DNA from 2 places in the Burkholderia alba genome. Region 1 is predicted to be linked to the other one. Evidence: predicted binding sites of a transcription regulator. Region 1 holds the regulator's gene; the other holds the start of a gene.

Region 1 (9,306 bases):
GACAGAATCTGCGGCGGCGCACTGCCATCAGACGGAACGGCAGCGAGCACACCGCGTCCGTTCGCCTGCGTAGCGTACAGAATGTACTGGCCGTTTGCCGCGAAGCTGGGCGATTCGTCACGCGTCGTATTGGTGATCGCGTTGGCGGCGCCCGTCTGCAGATCCTGAACGTACAGCTTGAAACCCCCACCGGTGCGCGAGATGTACGCGAGGAGCTTGCCGTCCGGGCTGACGCGCGGGCTCGTATTGTAGCTGCCGGTGAAGGTGACGCGTTGCGCCGCGCCGGCGCTTTCGCCCTGCGCCGGCATGCGGTAGATTTGCGGCGCGCCGCCCCGGTCGCTCGTGAAGTAGATCCAGCGGCCGTCGGGAGAGTAGAACGGTTCGGTATCGATCGAGCTGCTTTGCGTGAGGCGGCGCAAGCCGGTACCGTTGGCATTGACCGCGAAAATCTGCGTATTGCCGGTGAGCGAGAGCGCCACGGCGAGCGTCTGGCTGTCCGGCGACCACGCGGGCGCGCTGTTGTTGCCCTTCTGGTCGGAGACCATGTAGCGGCGGCCCGTCGGCAGATCGTGGATGTAGACGATCGGCTTCTTGCGCTCGAAAGACACGTAAGCCACCTTGGTGCCGCTCGGCGACCACGCGGGCGAGATGATCGGTTCGGTGCTCGACAGCGCAATGCGCGCGTTCTGGCCGTCCGAATCGGAAATCTGCAACTGGTAGCGGCCGCCCGTCTTGATCACGTACGACAGCCGGGTCGCGAACACGCCGCGCACGCCGAGCAGTTTCTGGTAGATGTAGTCGGCGATCTTGTGGCCGGCCATCCGCAGCGTGCCGTCGTTGGCGGTCAGCGACAGGCCGCCGAGGCTTTGCTGCTTGATGGTGTCGTACAGGATGAAGTTCACCTTGTACTGGCCGTTCGCGTCGCGGTTCACGCTGCCCGCGACGAACGCGTTCGCGCCTTTCGCCTTCCATGCGCCGAGATCGACCGATGCGGTCTCGGGCACGGGCGTGCTGCCGGCGTCGATATTGGTGAATTTGCCGGTGCGCGCCAGGTCGGCGCGCACGACCGACGAGACCTGCTGGGGCAGGCCGCCTTCGTTGGCGAAATTGGCGGTGGCGATCGGGAACTGGATCGACCCGACGCCGGTGATCAGAACGTCCACCTGTGCGTGTGCGGCGCTGCCCGCCGCGATGAGACACGAGGCAACGAGTGCCTTGAAACCTAGCTTCGTCATCAAACTCATGCTTCCTGATTCCCGTATATAACGCTGCGCAACGGCAGAGACTCAAAAATACCCGATTCGTTCCCGTCGCGACGGCGGAGTGTAAGCGCAAAAGCGCTCATTCCGCCGCCTTGAAGGTAATCGTAATATCGGCCGGAGTACGACCGTTGGTATCGGGCGGCAACGGCACCGATGCCTGGATCGCATTGACGACTGCCTGATCCCACCCCGAATTCCCGCTTGAGCGCCGGATCGACACGCTCAGCACGTCGCCTGACGGTGTGCAACGTATCGCCACGACCGTGACGAGGCCGGCGCGCTCGCCGGGCCAGGAGATATTGGGCTTGACGCGCCGCTTCACCTTATCGGCGTAGCCCGGCGACGCGGCGTTGCCGCCCGAGCCGGTGCCCGTGCCGCTCTTCGCGAGGCCTTCGCCGCCGCCCGTTCCGCCCCCGACCTGGCCCTGCAACTGGGCGAGGCGAGCCTGGCGTTCCTTGTCGAGTTTAGCCTTCGATGCGGCGTCGGCCTTGGCTTTCGTCGCCGTCTTGGCGGCTTCGGCCTTCTTCTGCGCGTCGAGCTGCGCCTGGGCGTCCTTCTTCTGCTGTTCGAGCTTTTGTTGTTCGAGCTTCTTCTGCTGGTCGGCCAATTGCTGCTGCTTGAGCTTGTCCGCCTGTTTCTGCTGCTCGCGCTCCGCGGCTTTCTGGGCGGCGAGCTGAGCGGCCTGCTGGGCCGCGAGCTGTTGCGCCTTCAGTTGCTGCCGGCGCTGTTCCTCGAGCTGGGCTTCGCGGGCGGCGGCTTCCTGCTGCTGCTTCTTTTTCAGCTGCAATGCGATTTCGGCGTCGTCGTCCTTCGCGGGCGGCGGAGCAGGGGCGACCTTCACGGGCGGCACGACGACGGGCTGCGGCGTCTGCAGATCCGGCACCGACGACCACAGCTCGGCTTCGGCGCCGGCCGGCGTGCTGTTCTGCCACTGCACGCCGTGATACAGGAACAGCGCGAGCAACACGTGCATCAACGCGGCAAGCGCGAACGCGCGGCCCGTGCCGCGCTCGCGCGGCGGCTGCAGCGGGGAGGCGGTGCGCTGCTGGGTCCGTTGGTTCATTGCGATTTGACGAGGAGACCGACGCGTTTCACGCCGCGCGCCTTCAGATCGGACATCACCGTCATCACGGCGTCATACTGGACCGTCTTGTCGGCGGCGATCACGACGGGCTGATCCGGGTGATCGGCCTGGCGCGACGCGATGAAGCCGTCGAGATCGGCCTTCGTCATCGTGTCTTCCTGCGACGCGCCCGCGTCGTTCTTGTAGCGGACGCTCATCTTGCCGTTCGCCTGGATGTTGACCACCACGGGCGGCGTCTGCTCCTGCGGCGCGGCGTTGCCGACCGTGGGCAGATTGACGATCGACGGAGCGACGAGCGGTGCGGTCACCATGAAGATGACGAGCAGCACGAGCATCACGTCGATGTAGGGCACGACGTTGATGTCGGCCATCGAGCGGCGCGAGCGGCCGCCGCGCATGCTGGATCGAATGGGAGTGCCGGCCATCGCGTGCTCCTTATTGCGCCTGGCGCTGCAGGATGTTGGAGAACTCTTCGATGAAGGTCTCGAAGCGGATTGCCAGGCGGTCGATGTCGTGCGCGTAGCGGTTGTACGCGACTACCGCGGGGATGGCGGCGAACAGGCCGATCGCGGTGGCGACCAGTGCTTCCGCGATGCCGGGCGCGACGTTCGCGAGGGTCGCCTGCTGCACGTTGGCGAGGCCGCGGAACGAATTCATGATCCCCCAGACGGTGCCGAACAGACCGATATACGGGCTCACCGAGCCGACGGAGGCGAGGAACGACAGGTTGGCCTCGAGCACGTCCATTTCACGCTGGAACGACGCGCGCATCGCGCGGCGGGCCCCGTCGAGGATCAGCCCCGGGTCGTTCAGGCGTTTTTCCTTCGCCTTCAGGAACTCGCGCATCCCCGACTCGAAGATACGTTCGAGCGCGCCGATCGTGTGGCGGTTGTTCGCCGCGCTCTGATAAAGCGCCTGCAGGTCGCCGCCCGACCAGAAATCGCGTTCGAATCGCTCGGTTTGCGCGCGCGCGCGGCGGATCGCGAACCATTTGCGGAAGATGAACGTCCACGACATCAGCGACAACAGCAGGAGCAGCCCCATCACGGCCTGGGCCAGCACGCTCGCGTTGAGGATGAGGGAAATGATCGACAGGTCTTGAGTTGAGTTCATAGAAGTTTGAGTAACGTCCCATCGGGGGCGCCCGGCTTGGGGACGCCCGGCCGGGACACCCAGCGGAGCGGACCGGCTCGTGCGCCCGGCGGGGCAAAGCGCGCAGTGTGCCGTCGGACGGAGCGCTGCCTGACAGCTTTCCGCCAAACCTTGCTTAGTAGCGTTTCAGGGGGGCGAGTTCATCGGCCTAGTCTAAACGGTGCTCAGGCGTGCACCGTTGACACGGTTTGTTGCGGATCGGCGGCCGGCCCGCACTGCAGCGCGGCGAGGACGGGGGGGCGGGATCGCGGCGGGCCGGACGGCGGCGCGATCGACGCAGCCGATGCGGATGCGCCCGGTGACCAGCAGCGTATCGCCGCGCCAGGCCTGCTGCTCGAATTCCACCGACGCGTGGCCGAGGCGCTCGATCCGGGTCACGACCGTGAGCAGCTCGTCGAGCCGGGCGGGGGCAAGATAGTCGAGCGCCGTGCCGCGCACCACGAAGATCACGCCTGCGTCGTCGAGACGGCGCTGGTCGACGCCGCACGCACGCAGCCATTCGGTACGCGCGCGTTCGAAGAATTTCAGGTAGTTCGCGTAGAAGACGATGCCGCCGGCATCGGTATCCTCGTAATACACGCGAACGGGCCAAGCGAAGCCGGGTGCTGCTTCGGGCGATCGGTTGGACGGAGTCATGGCGCGCATTCTACCGGAACGGGACGTCACGATTCGTAACGGAATGTAGCCCGCCCCGGCGCCCGCCGGGCCGTGTTTCGACGGGCGCGGCGGCCGCTTCGCCGGCCTCGCCGAAGCGGGCCGGCCGGGGTGCCGTCAGCCCCGGTGGACGGTCAGTCCGGCGGGGGCCTGCGCGACCGGCATCATTTCGACCGTATTGATGTTGACATGCGCGGGGCGGGTCGCGATCCAGTAGATCGTGTCGGCGATGTCCTCGGCGGTGAGCGGCGCGACGTTCGTGTAGACGTTCGCTGCTTTCGCGTCGTCGCCCCGGTAGCGGACGTTCGAGAACTCGGTGCCGCCGCACAGGCCGGGCTCGATGTCGGTGACGCGCACCGGCGTGCCGATCAGGTCGGCGCGCAGGTTCAGGCTGAACTGGCGCACGAACGCCTTGGTCGCGCCGTAGACGTTGCCGCCCGGATACGCGTAGCTGCCCGCGACGGAGCCGAGGTTGAAGACATGCCCGCGGCCGCGCTCGACCATGCCCGGCAGCAGGGTGCGGGTGACCGTGACGAGACCCGAGCAGTTGGTGTCGATCATGGTCTGCCATTCGTCGAGACTGGCCTTGTGCGCGGGTTCGACGCCGAGCGCGAGGCCCGCGTTGTTGACGAGCACGTCGATCGCGGCGAATTCGGCCGGCAGCGCCGCGGGCGCGGCCTCGACGGCGGCGCGGTCGCGCACGTCGAGCTCGATCGGCAGCAGCGCGTCGCCGAGTTCGGCGGCGAGCGCGTCGAGGCGGTCCTTGCGGCGCGCGGTGGCGACGACGCGATGGCCGCCCTTGACGAAGACCCGCGCGATGGCTGCGCCGAATCCTGCGGACGCACCGGTGACGAACACGATCATTGCTGCTGCTCCTGGTCGGTAGTGAGGCTGGGATGGGGATCGCGTTAGCGTACTGGCATTGCCGCGGCGCGGCAAGGCGGGAAGGGCCGGCAGGGCGGCGTCGCTGGACCTGACCCCGATTAAATCGACGGCCCCGCCAGGCGGTTGCCTATTCAGGACGCATCCAATAAACTAACGCGCTCATCACCCCTGCGTGACTGGCGATAGAACCTCCGGGTTCAAGGTGGAGCATCCCACCGTGAAGCGCAGGGCGCCGTTTTTGCCGTTCGCCTGGGCAGCCGTAGTGCACCGTCGCGTGCATCGCCGGTGGCTGTCCTGCCTCGCGTCTCCCGGAATCTTCCGTTGCGCCGGGCTGGCCGTCTGCCAGCGCCGCATGCTATCCGGTCACCCCGGTCCACCTGTACACACTTAACGGAACCCGTATGTTTGACAGAGCCCAAAGCACCATCGCGAACGTCGATCCTGAAATCTGGCAAGCGATCCAGCAGGAAAACGGCCGTCAGGAAGAGCATATCGAACTGATCGCATCGGAAAACTACACGAGCCCGGCCGTGATGGCCGCACAGGGTTCGCAGTTGACCAACAAGTATGCGGAAGGCTATCCGGGCAAGCGCTATTACGGCGGCTGCGAGTATGTCGACGTCGTCGAGCAGCTCGCGATCGAGCGGGTGAAGCAGCTGTTCGGCGCGGAAGCGGCGAACGTGCAGCCGAATTCGGGTTCGCAGGCGAACCAGGGCGTGTTCTTCGCGATGCTGAAGCCGGGCGACACGATCATGGGCATGAGCCTCGCGCACGGTGGTCACCTGACGCACGGCTCGCCCGTCAACATGTCGGGCAAGTGGTTCAACGTCGTGAGCTACGGCCTGAACGAGGGCGAGGACATCGACTACGACGCGGCCGAGCGGCTCGCGCACGAGCACAAGCCGAAGCTGATCGTCGCGGGCGCGTCGGCGTTCTCGCTGAAGATCGACTTCGAACGTCTCGGCAAGATCGCGAAGGCGGTCGGCGCTTACCTAATGGTCGACATGGCTCACTACGCAGGCCTGATCGCCGCGGGCGTGTATCCGAATCCGGTGCCGCACGCCGATTTCGTGACGACCACCACCCACAAGAGCCTGCGCGGCCCGCGCGGCGGCGTGATCCTGATGAAGGCCGAGTACGAGAAGCCGATCAACTCGGCGATCTTCCCGGGCATCCAGGGTGGTCCGCTGATGCACGTGATCGCTGCGAAGGCTGTGGCGTTCAAGGAAGCGCTGTCGCCGGAATTCAAGGAATACCAGCAGCGCGTGGTCGACAACGCGCGCGTGCTCGCCGAGACGCTGGTCAAGCGCGGCCTGCGGATCGTATCGGGCCGTACCGAAAGCCATGTGATGCTCGTCGACCTGCGCGCGAAAAACATCACGGGCAAGGCCGCCGAAGCTGCACTGGGCGCCGCGCACATCACCGTCAACAAGAACGCGATTCCGAACGATCCGGAAAAGCCGTTCGTGACGAGCGGCGTGCGCCTCGGTTCGCCGGCGATGACGACCCGCGGCTTCGGCCCGCAGGAAGTCGAGCAGGTGGGCAACCTGATTGCCGACGTGCTCGACAATCCGGAGGACGCGGCGACGATCGAGCGCGTGCGCGCGCAGGTCGCCGAGCTGACCCGGCGGTTCCCGGTCTACCGCTGATCCCGGCCGGTCATGCGCTGCCCGTTCTGCCGGCATGACGACACGCAAGTGGTGGATTCGCGCGTGTCGGAAGACGGCGCCACGATCCGCCGGCGCCGCCGCTGCTCGGCCTGCGACAAACGTTTTACGACGTACGAGCGGGTCGAGCTGGCGTTGCCGGCCGTCGTGAAGAAGGACGGTAGCCGGACGGAATTCGACCGCCGCAAGATCGTCGCGAGCATGCAACTGGCACTGCGCAAGCGGCCGGTGGCGGCCGACGCGATCGACGCGGCGGTCGCCCGCATCGAATATCAGCTGCTCGCCACCGGCGAGCGCGAAGTCCGCAGCGACAAGCTCGGCGAACTCGTGATGAACGAGTTGCGCGAGCTCGATACGATCGCTTACGTGCGCTTCGCTTCTGTTTACCGCCGCTTCGAGGATGTGTCCGAATTCGCGGACGTCATCGAGGAATTCCGTCGCGCAGCGCCTTCCAAGCAGCCGCGCAAGCGCTGACGATTCGCGCCGCATCGCACACTCCCTGATTCGTTGATTTCCCGCTGCCATTGTCATGATGGCGGCCGGGTCGCGCCATTCGGCCGTTCGGCCGATGGTGCGCGTGCGCGCACGCCGCTAGAGTCGACGCATCGGATAGCGGGGGACAGGCGATGCGGGGATCGGGCGGAACGCGGTTCGCAACAGGCTTTGTATTGATGGAATGGATGGTCGCGCTTGCGTTGATCGCGGGCGCCGCCGCGCTGGCCGCGCCGTCGCTGGCGGGATGGCGCGTGCGCGACCGGGTCGACGCAAGCGCACGCGCGTTGCTGGCGTCGCTTGCGTATGCCCGTGGGGAAGCGGTGCGGCTCGGTGCGCGCGTCACGGTGTGCCGCGGCGATTCGCCGGTGGGGTGCGGCGCCGCGTCCGCGCGTTGCCCGGGCGGCGACGCCGATTGGTCGTGCGGCTGGGTGGTGGTGAGCGGGAGCGCCGAGCGTCCGCTTGTCCTGCGGCGTTTCGCGGGCGATGCGCAGGTGGTCGTGAAGGGCGCGGGCAGCGAGCTGGCGTTCACGCCGCCGGCGGGTCAGGTGATCGGCGGCTTCCGCCGTTTCGAGTTCGCGCCGCGCGCGGCAGCCTCCGGGTTCGACGGTGAACGCTGGCGGCGCTGTGTCCGGATCGCCGCGGGAGGGCGTGCGCGAGTGACGCCGCGGGCTTGCGGAGCGCAAGGATGATGCGGCTGTCGTCGACTCGGGGTGGATCGCTGCTCGAAGTCATGGTCGCGATGATGGTGCTGGCGAGCGCCGCATTGGGCGTGATCGGTGCGCAGTTGTCGATCGTGCGTGCCGAACGGCAGGCGGCGTGGCGCGCGCATGCACTGTGGATTGCCGACTCGCGTGCCGAGGCGGAGCGGTCGGGTGCCGGGACGCGGGCCGACTGGGATTCGGCGGTGGCTGTGTTGCCGGCGGGCCGGCTCGTCACCGTGGATGCGATGCCCGGCGTGCGGACCGTGACGATTCGGTGGAACAGTCCGGAGCGGGAGGCGCCGGTCGACGCGCGGTGCGCGACCCGTTTCAGGGCGGGGGTACGGTGCGTCGCGCTGGCCTTCGCGAGCGGGGGGCATCCGTGATGCCGGTGAAACGATCGTCGGGCCATACGCTCGTCGAGGTGCTGATCGCCATGGCGCTTGGCCTGATGATCGTGGGTGCCGCGTTTTCTCTGTATCGCTCGCAGCGAATGGCCTATACGCTGGCCGCCGATGCGGCGCGGCTTCGCGATGCCGGCCATGCGTCGCTGATGCTGATCGCGCCGCAGATCCAGATGGCGGGGTTCGCGCCGCTCGACGCGCCCACTGCACGGGCTGCACCGGGGCTGTTCGGTTGCGCGAGGGGGCGTCCGGGCGGGCCGGATGCGAATCCGGTCTGCGATCCGCTCGCGAGCGGATCGGATGGGCTGCTGGTCCGCTATGTCGGCGATTCCATCTCGACGTGGCCGACAGCTGCCGGGCAGGCATCCGACTGTCTCGGACAGGGCGTCGGCGGCGCGGATGCCGGGACGCTGATCGTGAACCGCTATTACGCACGGACGAGCGCGTCGACAGGCGAGCCGGAGCTTTACTGCGAAGGCAACGGCAGGCCGGGTGTCGCGCAGCCGCTTGTCGAAGGCGTCGAACGACTGCGGCTGCGCTATCGGCTGCATGGCGGTGACGGGTGGATGGATGCGGCGCTGCTGCCTGCCGGCGGCTGGGCCGACGTCGTTGCGGTGGAGCTGTGCGTGCAGGTGCGAGGCGCACCGACCGGGCGTCCGGTGCGCTATGTCGATTGCCTGGGACGAGCGGTCGCAGCGCCTGATACGCGGCCACGGCTCGTATTGCGCCGGCAGGTCGCGATACGCAATCAGGGGCGGACATGATTGCGTCGATCGCTCGCGGGTCGCGCGACCAACGCGAACGACGTCCGCGCGGCGGAATGACCGGCGGCGGACGTCGCTTGCTCCGGATGCGTGCGTCGGGCGCCGCTCTGCCCGGGGTGCTGGCCGTGACGGTGGCGTTGCTGGCAACGACGGCGGCCTGGTTCGAGACATCGCTCATCGAGACACGCCGAGCCACCGGCACACACGGCCGATTGATCGCGTTCCGGGCGGCGGATGCCGC
Region 2 (9,306 bases), on a different contig from region 1:
AGCAAAGTTACGCTGGGTGGCAACCCGATCGAAATCGCCGGCACGTTCCCGACCGTCGGCTCGCAAGCCGCCGATTTCAAGCTGGTCGGCAAAGATCTCGGCGATCTGTCGCTCGCCAGCTTCGCCGGCAAGCGCAAGGTGCTGAACATCGTCCCGAGCCTCGACACGCCGACCTGCGCGACGTCGACTCGCAAGTTCAACGAAGCCGCGAGCAAGCTGGCGAACACGGTGGTGGTCGTGGTGTCCGCCGACCTGCCGTTCGCGGCCAGCCGCTTCTGCACGACGGAAGGCCTCGACAACGTCGTGACCGCCTCGACCTTCCGGGGCGGCCGCGCATTTGCGGACGCGTACGGCGTCGACGTGACGAGCGGCCCGCTCAACGGCCTGACCGCGCGCGCCGTGGTCGTGATCGACGAAAACAACGAGGTGACGCATACCGAACTCGTCGGCGAAATCAAGGACGAGCCGAACTACGACGCTGCCCTCGCCGCGCTCAACTAAACGCCGTTCCGAATCCATGCCCCGCGCCGCGCCTCTATCCGCGCGGCGCGTGCGCATCAGGGCCAGATAAAAACCAACCACTTCTACAGGAATGCTCACCTTGGCTACGCTGATTTGCGGTTCGATCGCCTACGACAACATCATGACCTTCGAGGGGCGCTTTCGGGAGCACATCCTGCCCGACCAGGTGCACATGATCAATCTCAGCTTCCTCGTGCCGACGATCCGGCGCGAATTCGGCGGCTGCGCGGGCAACATCGGCTATGCGCTCCACCTGCTCGGCGGCGACGCGCGCATCATGGGCGCGCTGGGCGCGATCGACGCGCAGCTCTACGTCGATCGTCTCAAGCAGCTCGGCCTGTCGACCGAGCATGTGCGGGTGCTGCCCGACATGTACTCCGCGCAGGCGATGATCACGACCGACCTCGACAACAACCAGATCACCGCCTTCCACCCCGGCGCGATGATGCAGGCGCACGTGAACCACGCAGGTCGGGCGCCCGGCATCAAGCTCGCGATCGTCGGCCCGGACGGCTACCAGGGCATGGTGCAGCATACCGAGGAGCTGGCAGAGGCGGGCGTACCGTTCATTTTCGATCCGGGCCAGGGTTTGCCGCTGTTCGACGGTGCTACATTGCGCCGCAGCATTGAACTTGCGACGTATGTCGCTGTCAACGATTACGAAGCCAAGCTGGTGAGCGACAAAACGGGCTGGTCCGAAGACGAAATCGCCAGCCGGGTTCAGGCACTCATCATCACGCGCGGCGAACACGGTGCGACCATCCGCCTCAAGGGCGGCGACGAACAGATTCCGGTGGTTCCCGCCGAGCGCATCGTCGATCCGACCGGATGCGGAGACGCATTCCGCGGCGGTCTGCTGTACGGCATCGAAAACGCGCTGGATTGGGCAACCACCGGCCGCCTCGCAAGCCTGATGGGTTCCCTCAAGATCGCACAGCAGGGCCCGCAAACCTACACGCCCACCCGGGCGGAAATCGACGCGCGCTTCGAAGCCGCGTTCGGCTACAGTCTTAAATGAATCAAGTTGGAGAGAACGACACATGTTGACCAAGAAAACCCTCACGCTCGCAGCCATGCTGACCGCTTCGGTGACGCTGGCCGGCTGCTTCACGCCGCCGGGGTCGGCTGATGTCTATAGCGTCGGCCAGGCACAACGCGAACAGACCGTGCGCCTCGGCACGGTGGAAAGCGTCCGCGCGGTGAAGATCCAGAGCGACGGCGGCGGCAGCGCGATCGGCACGCTCGGCGGCGGCGCACTCGGCGCGGTCGCGGGCAGCGCGATCGGCGGCGGCAAGGGTTCGATCCTCACCGCCATCGCGGGCGGTCTCGCCGGCGCGGTCGCGGGCAATGCGATCGGCCAGGGCATGAGCTCGGCCAACGGTGTCGAAATCACGGTGCGCCTCGATAACGGCGATCTGCGCTCGATCACGCAAGCGGCAACGGCCGAACTGTTTCGCGCGGGCGATCGCGTGCGGCTCCTGTCGAGCGGCGGTGTGACCCGCGTCACGCACTAACCCGTCTTACCTCAGCACGCGGCGCAAGCCGCGATCCGACGCATGCGCCCTTTCGCGCATGCGTTTTTTTATGCGCGGCGTATCGGCTGCACGAGACTCGCGGCCGTAAAAAAATCCCGCCACGAAACCCAGTGGCGGGATCTCGATTGAGTAGCCTTACTCAATCCACGGACACGGCGAAGGTGTCCGATTGCCTACATGCAGCGCTTACGGGCGGCTGCCGGTCGGGAACGGCCATGCCGCTGCCGGGTTGAGCGCGGTCTTCACGCCCGATGCCGGAGCAACCGATGCCGTCGACGCCGTCGTTGCCGGCGCAGCCTTCTTCACCACCGCCTTCTTCGGCGCAGCAGCCTTCTTCGCGGGAGCGGCCTTCTTCGCAGCGGGGGCAGCCTTCTTCGCAGGGGCAGCTTTCTTCGCGGCGGCCTTCTTCGCAGCAGGCTTCTTGGCAGCAGGCTTCTTCGCAGCCGGCTTCTTGGCGGCAACCTTCTTGGCAGCGGCCTTCTTCGCCGGCGCCTTCTTGGCTGCAACCTTCTTCGCGGCAACCTTCTTCACCGCGACTTTCTTCGCTGCGGCCTTCTTCGCCGGCGCCTTCTTGGCGGCAACCTTCTTCACCGCCGCCTTCTTGGCCGGCGCTGCCTTCTTCGCAGCAACCTTCTTCACCGCAACCTTCTTGGCGGCAACCTTCTTCACTGCCGCCTTCTTGGCCGGCGCTGCCTTCTTCGCAGCAACCTTCTTCACCGCAACCTTCTTCACTGCGGCTTTCTTCGCCGGCGCGGCTTTCTTGGCGACGGGCTTCTTAGCCGCTGCCTTCTTAGCAGCCGGTTTTTTCTTGGCAAGTGCCATCATGTTCTCCTTCAGGTTCAGATGAGAGTCAGTTCAAACTACACCCTTCGTCAAAACCCGCTTCCCGCGGACGTTTATCAGGACGTGCGCTTCGAAGCGGGCTATTCATCGGCGTACGCAGGTGACGCGCGCTTACGCTAATGAATGCGGTATGGCGCGCGGTGCTCCATGGCACCGCGCGCCAAATCAAGTCGGCAGCCGGCGCGCCCTGCGCCACTGCCTGTGAATGCTTGATAAAGCCGGGGGCCACGCGGCCGCCGGCTTTTTCCGGAGGGAAGTTTGCCCATCCCACTGAAGGGTTCGCAAAGTGCCTATCATGTTTGTGGGCCGTTAAGGCACCGGGCATGCTTTGCATCAGGCGTTCTTGCTCCTAAACCTTGCGCCGGGCGGTTCGCCCGGCCTATCCATCGTCATTTCTCGACTGCGCAACCGGGGGTTATTCCCAGGACAGTGCGCCGCCCGTCTGATACTCGATCACACGCGTCTCGAAGAAGTTGCGTTCCTTCTTCAAGTCGATCATCTCGCTCATCCACGGGAACGGGTTTTCCTCGTTCGGGTACAGCGGATCGAGACCGATCTGCTGGCAACGGCGGTTGCAGATGAAGCGCAGGTAGCTCTTGAACATCGACGCATTCAGGCCCAGCACGCCGCGCGGCATCGTGTCTTCCGCGTAGCGGTACTCGAGATCGACCGCTTCCTTGAACAGTTCGCGGATCTCGGCCCGGAACTCGGCCGTCCACAGGTGCGGGTTTTCCAGCTTGATCTGGTTGATCAGGTCGATGCCGAAGTTGCAGTGCATCGACTCGTCGCGCAGGATGTACTGGTACTGCTCCGCGGCGCCCGTCATCTTGTTCTGGCGGCCGAGCGCGAGAATCTGCGTGAAGCCGACATAGAAGAACAGGCCTTCCATGATGCAGGCGAATACGATCAGCGACTTCAGCAGCTTCTGGTCGGCGTCGAGCGTGCCCGTCACGAATGCCGGGTCGGTCAGCGTATGGATGAACGGAATCAGGAACTCGTCCTTCGCGCGGATCGAATGCACTTCGTGATACGCGTTGAAGATCTCGCCTTCGTCGAGGCCGAGCGATTCGACAATATATTGGTACGCGTGCGTGTGGATCGCCTCTTCGAACGCCTGGCGCAGCAGGAACTGCCGGCACTCGGGCGCCGTGATGTGGCGGTAGGTGCCCAGCACGATGTTGTTCGCGGCGAGCGAATCGGCCGTCACGAAGAAGCCGAGGTTACGCTTGACGATCCGGCGTTCGTCCTCGGTGAGGCCGTTCGGATCCTTCCACAGCGCGATGTCGCGGGACATGTTGATTTCCTGCGGCATCCAGTGGTTCGCACAGCCCGCCAGGTACTTTTCCCACGCCCACTTGTATTTGAACGGCACCAGCTGATTGACGTCAGTCTGGCCGTTGATGATGCGCTTGTCGGCGACATTGACCCGCGCTTCCGTACCGGCGGCGGGGGCGGCTGCCGAAGCAGCGGCGGACGCATAAGGTGCTACCGCGAGATCGCCTTCGAAGATATCGCGCACCGACGGAGCCTGATGAGCCGCAGGCATCGCGGCCTGCGTTCCGACAGCCATTCCTGCGGAGGTGCGCATCGCATTCTGCTGTGCGCCGGTCGCGGGAGTTACGGCAGTCTTCTCGTCATCCCAATTGAGCATAAATTCTCACCATCAATTTAGAACGGTTTGTACCATCTTTTTCTGAGCGATAAAAGGGTTCGCTCACGAAAAATCCTTTTTTCGATTCGCGTTGCGACCTCGATACAACACTTTCGGCAACGCATCGACATTCGTGAAGCGCGCAATGTGTGCCGCGCGTGTATCGCGAGGTGCGCTCGACGCATCGAACGCGGATCGAAACGCGACATCGTCGGGGCCGTTTCGATCGCTCTGCCTGTGGTCTGCGACGCGCTGTCCGCGTTACAGAATCCTTATTATTTTTTTAGTAGAGAGCGGCGCACACTTCAACCTCTATCGGTTGCCGTCGCGCGCCGCTCGCCGGTTCGAGCGCGTCAGACGCGCCGCGTTACTGGCACGCTTCGCACTCGTCGAAGCCCGGATCGCCCGGACGCATCGTGCACACCGGACCGTCCGCCTCGAGCGGTGCCGCGTTCAGCGCGCCCGACGACACATCGCCGCCCGCCGCACCGAAGCCGCCCGCCGCGCCTTGCGCGCCGCCTGCCGCACCGCCGCCGCCCACACCGCCGCCCGTCGGCACCGCGTTCAGCGCGCCGTGCGCCACCGTCGATTTCTCGACGTGGGTCGCCGCCATCGTGCGGAGGTAGTAGGTGGTCTTCAGGCCGCGCAGCCACGCGAGCTTGTAGACCTCGTCGAGCTTCTTGCCCGATGCGCCGCCCATATAGATATTGAGCGACTGGGCCTGGTCGATCCACTTCTGGCGACGCGATGCCGCCTCGACCAGCCAGGTCGGATCGACTTCGAACGCGGTCGCGTAGATCGCGCGCAGGTCGGCCGGGATGCGGTCGATGCGCGACAGCATGCCGTCGAAGTACTTCAGGTCGGCAACCATCACCTCGTCCCACAGGCCGCGATCCTTCAGGTCGCGAACCAGATACTCGTTTACCACTGTGAACTCGCCCGACAGGTTCGACTTCACATAGAGGTTCTGGAAGGTCGGCTCGATGCACGCGGACACGCCGATGATGTTCGAGATCGTCGCCGTCGGCGCGATCGCGACGCAGTTCGAATTGCGCATTCCGTGCGTATCGATCCGGGCGCGCAGCGCCGGCCAGTCGAGCGTCGCGCTCGTATTCACTTCGACATAGCCGCCGCGCGCCTCTTCGAGGAGCTTCAGCGTGTCCTGCGGAAGGATGCCGCGGTCCCACAGCGAGCCGCGGTAGCTCGAGTAGCGGCCGCGCTCCTCCGCGAGTTCAGTCGACGCGTAATAAGCGTGGTAGCACACCGCTTCCATCGAGCGGTCGGCGAACTCGACCGCCGCTTCCGACGCGTAAGGCGTGCGCAGCAGGTGCAGACAGTCCTGGAAGCCCATGATGCCGAGGCCCACCGGACGGTGCTTCAGGTTCGAATTGCGCGCCTTCGCGACCGCGTAGTAATTGATGTCGATCACGTTGTCGAGCATCCGCATCGCCACGCTGACGGTGCGCTTCAGCTTCTCCTGGTCGAGCGCGAAGCTGCCGTCCGCCTGCTTGGTCAGGTGGGCGACCAGGTTCACCGAACCGAGGTTGCACACCGCGATTTCGCTGTCGCTCGTATTCAGCGTGATTTCCGTGCACAGGTTCGACGAATGGACGACACCGACGTGCTGTTGCGGCGAGCGCACATTGCACGGATCCTTGAACGTGATCCACGGGTGGCCGGTTTCGAACAGCATGCCGAGCATCTTGCGCCACAGCTGCGGCGCCGGAATCTTCTTGAACAGCTTCAGTTCGCCGCGCGCGACCTTGTCCTCGTACGCGGTGTAGGCCGCCTCGAAGTCGGCGCCGAACTTGTCGTGCAGGTCGGGGCAGGTGGACGGCGAGAACAGCGTCCAGTCGGCGCCTTCCATCACGCGCTTCATGAACAGGTCGGGAATCCAGTTCGCCGTGTTCATGTCGTGGGTACGGCGGCGGTCGTCGCCGGTGTTCTTGCGCAGCTCCAGGAATTCTTCGATATCCAGGTGCCAGCTTTCCAGGTACGCGCACACCGCGCCCTTGCGCTTGCCGCCTTGGTTCACCGCCACTGCGGTGTCGTTGACGACCTTCAGGAACGGCACCACGCCCTGCGACTTGCCGTTCGTACCCTTGATATGCGAGCCGAGCGCGCGCACACGGGTCCAGTCGTTACCGAGGCCGCCCGCGAACTTCGACAGCAGCGCGTTTTCCTTGAGCGCTTCATAGATGCCGTCGAGGTCGTCCGCGACCGTCGTCAGGTAGCACGACGACAGCTGCGAGCGGCGCGTGCCCGAGTTGAACAGGGTCGGCGTGGAGCTCATGAAGTCGAAGCTCGACAGCACGTTGTAGAACTCGATCGCCCGGGTTTCGCGGTCGATCTCGTTCAGCGCCAGGCCCATCGCGACGCGCATGAAGAACGCCTGCGGCATTTCGATGCGGGCATTCTCGATGTGCAGGAAGTAGCGGTCGTACAGGGTTTGCAGGCCGAGGTAGCCGAACTGGAAGTCGCGGCCGGCGTCGAGCGCGGCGCCCAGGCGCTTCAGGTCGAACTGCAGCAGCTTCTCGTCCAGCAGCTCGGCTTCGACGCCGCGCTTCAGGAATTGCGGGAAGTATTCGACGTAGCGCTCCTGCATCTCCGCCTGCGTGACTTCCTCGCCGAGGATCTCGCGGCGGATCGTGTGCATCAGGATGCGAGCCGTGACCTGGCTGTACGCCGGGTCCTTCTCGATCATCGTGCGGGCAGCCAGGATCGCCGAATCGTAAACCTGGGTGATGGGCACGCCGTCGTACAGGTTCTTCACCGTTTCGGCGACGATCGGATCCGCGCTTACCGCCGAGCCGAGACCTTCGCAGGCCGACACGATCAACCCGCGCAGCGCATTCAGGTCGAGCGGGCGGATGACGCCGTTGTCCGTCACGTTGATGCCGCTCGCGGCTTCCGCGGGCGCGTCGGCCTCGTGGCTGCGCTCGAGGTGGCGCTTCTCGCGGTACAGCACGTACGCGCGGGCGACATTGTGTTCGCCGCCGCGCATCAGCGCGAGTTCGACCTGATCCTGAATGTCTTCAATATGGAACGTGCCGCCGTTCGGGCGGCTGCGCACCAGCGCGCGCACGACGCTCTGCGTGAGCTGCTCGACCAGTTCGCGCACCCGCGCCGATGCCGCGCCTTGCCCGCCGTTGACGGCCAGGAATGCCTTGGTCACCGCAATCGCGATCTTCGACGGTTCGAACGACACCACGCTGCCGTTCCGGCGGATCACCTTGTAGTCGGCGAACGTTGCCTGCGGCGCAAGGCCTTGCGCGCCTTGTGCGGTCCCGCCGAGAGGGCGGCCGGATGCGCTCTCGAATTGGGACGTCGCGTTGTCGGTGGTTTGCATGTGCAAAGCTCCTGGTGTTGGATGATGCGGAGAGAACCGCGGATTAAGACGATTGCTGCGCGACAAGGCGCGCGAGCGGCAAGACGCGAGAAATACGGCGAGGGGACCGGCTGGGCCGATGTGCTACAGATTCGACAATGACCTTCATCGCGCCCCCTGCTGCTCTTTCTGCGCTGATTGCAGCACCCCGGACCGCCCGGCCGAATGCGCCGCATTGAGGAATTTTCCGTTCCGGCGAAGCCTGCCGGACGCTGTGCGGAAGCGGAAAATGCTTCCCGCGCTGCACACTATATCTAGTGCAAAACTGCTCAACTGGCACCAAGTATAGTGGAGCTTCGGATCATTTCAAAAGGAAATATTTGAGCGCGGACTATTGACATCGCACGCACGCAGACGCGACAAGGCGAGCATCGGAGAAAAATTTTTCGCGCATCGGCGCGGCGCGCGCTCAGTGCTTCCGGTACGGAAAGTATCGCGCCGAAAAGCCCGCATCGTCTGCGAAGCGTTGCCAATCGAAGTGGGGGCCCGGATCGGTCTTGCGACCCGGCGCGATGTCGGCGTGGCCGGCGAACGCGTCGATCGGATAGTGCGCCGCCAGCGCTCGCGCGAGCGCGGCGAGCGTCTCGTATTGCGGCGCTTCGAACGCGATATCGTCGGCGCCTTCGAGTTCGACGCCGATCGAGAAATCGTTGCAGCGTGCGCGGCCGAAGAAATCCGACGTGCCCGCGTGCCATGCACGCTCGTCGCACGAGACGAACTGCAGCAGCGTGCCGTCGCGGCGGATCAGGAAGTGCGAGGAAACCCTCACCCCGCGTAGATGCGCCCGGTAATAAGGATGCGCGTCGCAATCGAGCCGATTCTGGAACAGCTCGATGATTGCATCGCCGTTGAACTCGCCCGGCGGCAGGCTGATGTTGTGCACGACCACGAGCGTCGGCACCGCGCCCGCGGGCCGCGCCTCGAAGTTCGGCGACGGCAGGCGATGCGCGCCGCGCACCCAGCCGTCCGCATCGACGCTGAAGTGCGTCGCCGCGTTCATTGCGCGTCGCGGCCGCCGGCGCGCGCCGCATGACGCGCGGCGTGTTCCGCACTGCAATAGAACTGGCCGCCGGCCGCCACCGCTTCGCCCTTCGGCGCATGCACGCCGCATTCGGCGCAGCGGACCATCGGCTCGGCGAGCGCACCGCCGTGGCCGGCCGCACCGGCCGGCGGCTGGCCGGCGCCGGGGAACGGGCCGCCGCCGCGCTCGGCACGCGCCTGAGCGCGACGGATCTTGCGCGCCAGCCAGGTGCTCGCGAAGAACAGGAAAATCAGAAGGAGAATTTGTCGCATTGCAATCAGACGTTCAGACCACGGAACGGTGCAGCAGCACCTCGAACACAAACCGGCTGCCGACATACGCGAGC

The links. Region 1 encodes NrdR, which represses ribonucleotide reductase genes. Its sites were predicted from a motif close to CACNANATNTNGTG; they were not measured.
Region 2: the regulator NrdR is predicted to act here: its motif matches at 8,186-8,199, upstream of RZR99_RS20090 (ribonucleoside-diphosphate reductase subunit alpha).

The regions. Positions count from the first base shown of each region.
Region 1 is NZ_JAWJWL010000019.1:81,413-90,718, reverse strand. It holds gene tolB (Tol-Pal system beta propeller repeat protein TolB) at 1-1,244, opposite strand, end outside; gene tolA (cell envelope integrity protein TolA) at 1,342-2,325, opposite strand; gene tolR (protein TolR) at 2,322-2,771, opposite strand; gene tolQ (protein TolQ) at 2,782-3,459, opposite strand; partial or broken gene ybgC (tol-pal system-associated acyl-CoA thioesterase) at 3,652-4,143, opposite strand; gene RZR99_RS21470 (SDR family NAD(P)-dependent oxidoreductase) at 4,270-5,016, opposite strand; ZMP/ZTP riboswitch at 5,200-5,299, shown strand; gene glyA (serine hydroxymethyltransferase) at 5,439-6,686, shown strand; gene nrdR (transcriptional regulator NrdR) at 6,699-7,178, shown strand; gene RZR99_RS21455 (GspH/FimT family protein) at 7,331-7,888, shown strand; gene RZR99_RS21450 (type IV pilus modification PilV family protein) at 7,885-8,283, shown strand; gene RZR99_RS21445 (PilW family protein) at 8,289-9,065, shown strand; gene RZR99_RS21440 (hypothetical protein) at 9,122-9,306, shown strand, end outside.
Region 2 is NZ_JAWJWL010000017.1:108,630-117,935, forward strand. It holds gene tpx (thiol peroxidase) at 1-501, shown strand, start outside; gene RZR99_RS20065 (carbohydrate kinase family protein) at 602-1,540, shown strand; gene RZR99_RS20070 (outer membrane lipoprotein) at 1,563-2,036, shown strand; gene RZR99_RS20075 (histone H1-like DNA-binding protein) at 2,244-2,879, opposite strand; gene RZR99_RS20080 (hypothetical protein) at 2,908-3,234, opposite strand; gene RZR99_RS20085 (ribonucleotide-diphosphate reductase subunit beta) at 3,316-4,551, opposite strand; gene RZR99_RS20090 (ribonucleoside-diphosphate reductase subunit alpha) at 4,919-7,900, opposite strand; gene ampD (1,6-anhydro-N-acetylmuramyl-L-alanine amidase AmpD) at 8,349-8,939, opposite strand; gene RZR99_RS20100 (PP0621 family protein) at 8,936-9,232, opposite strand; gene RZR99_RS20105 (cytochrome C assembly family protein) at 9,246-9,306, opposite strand, start outside.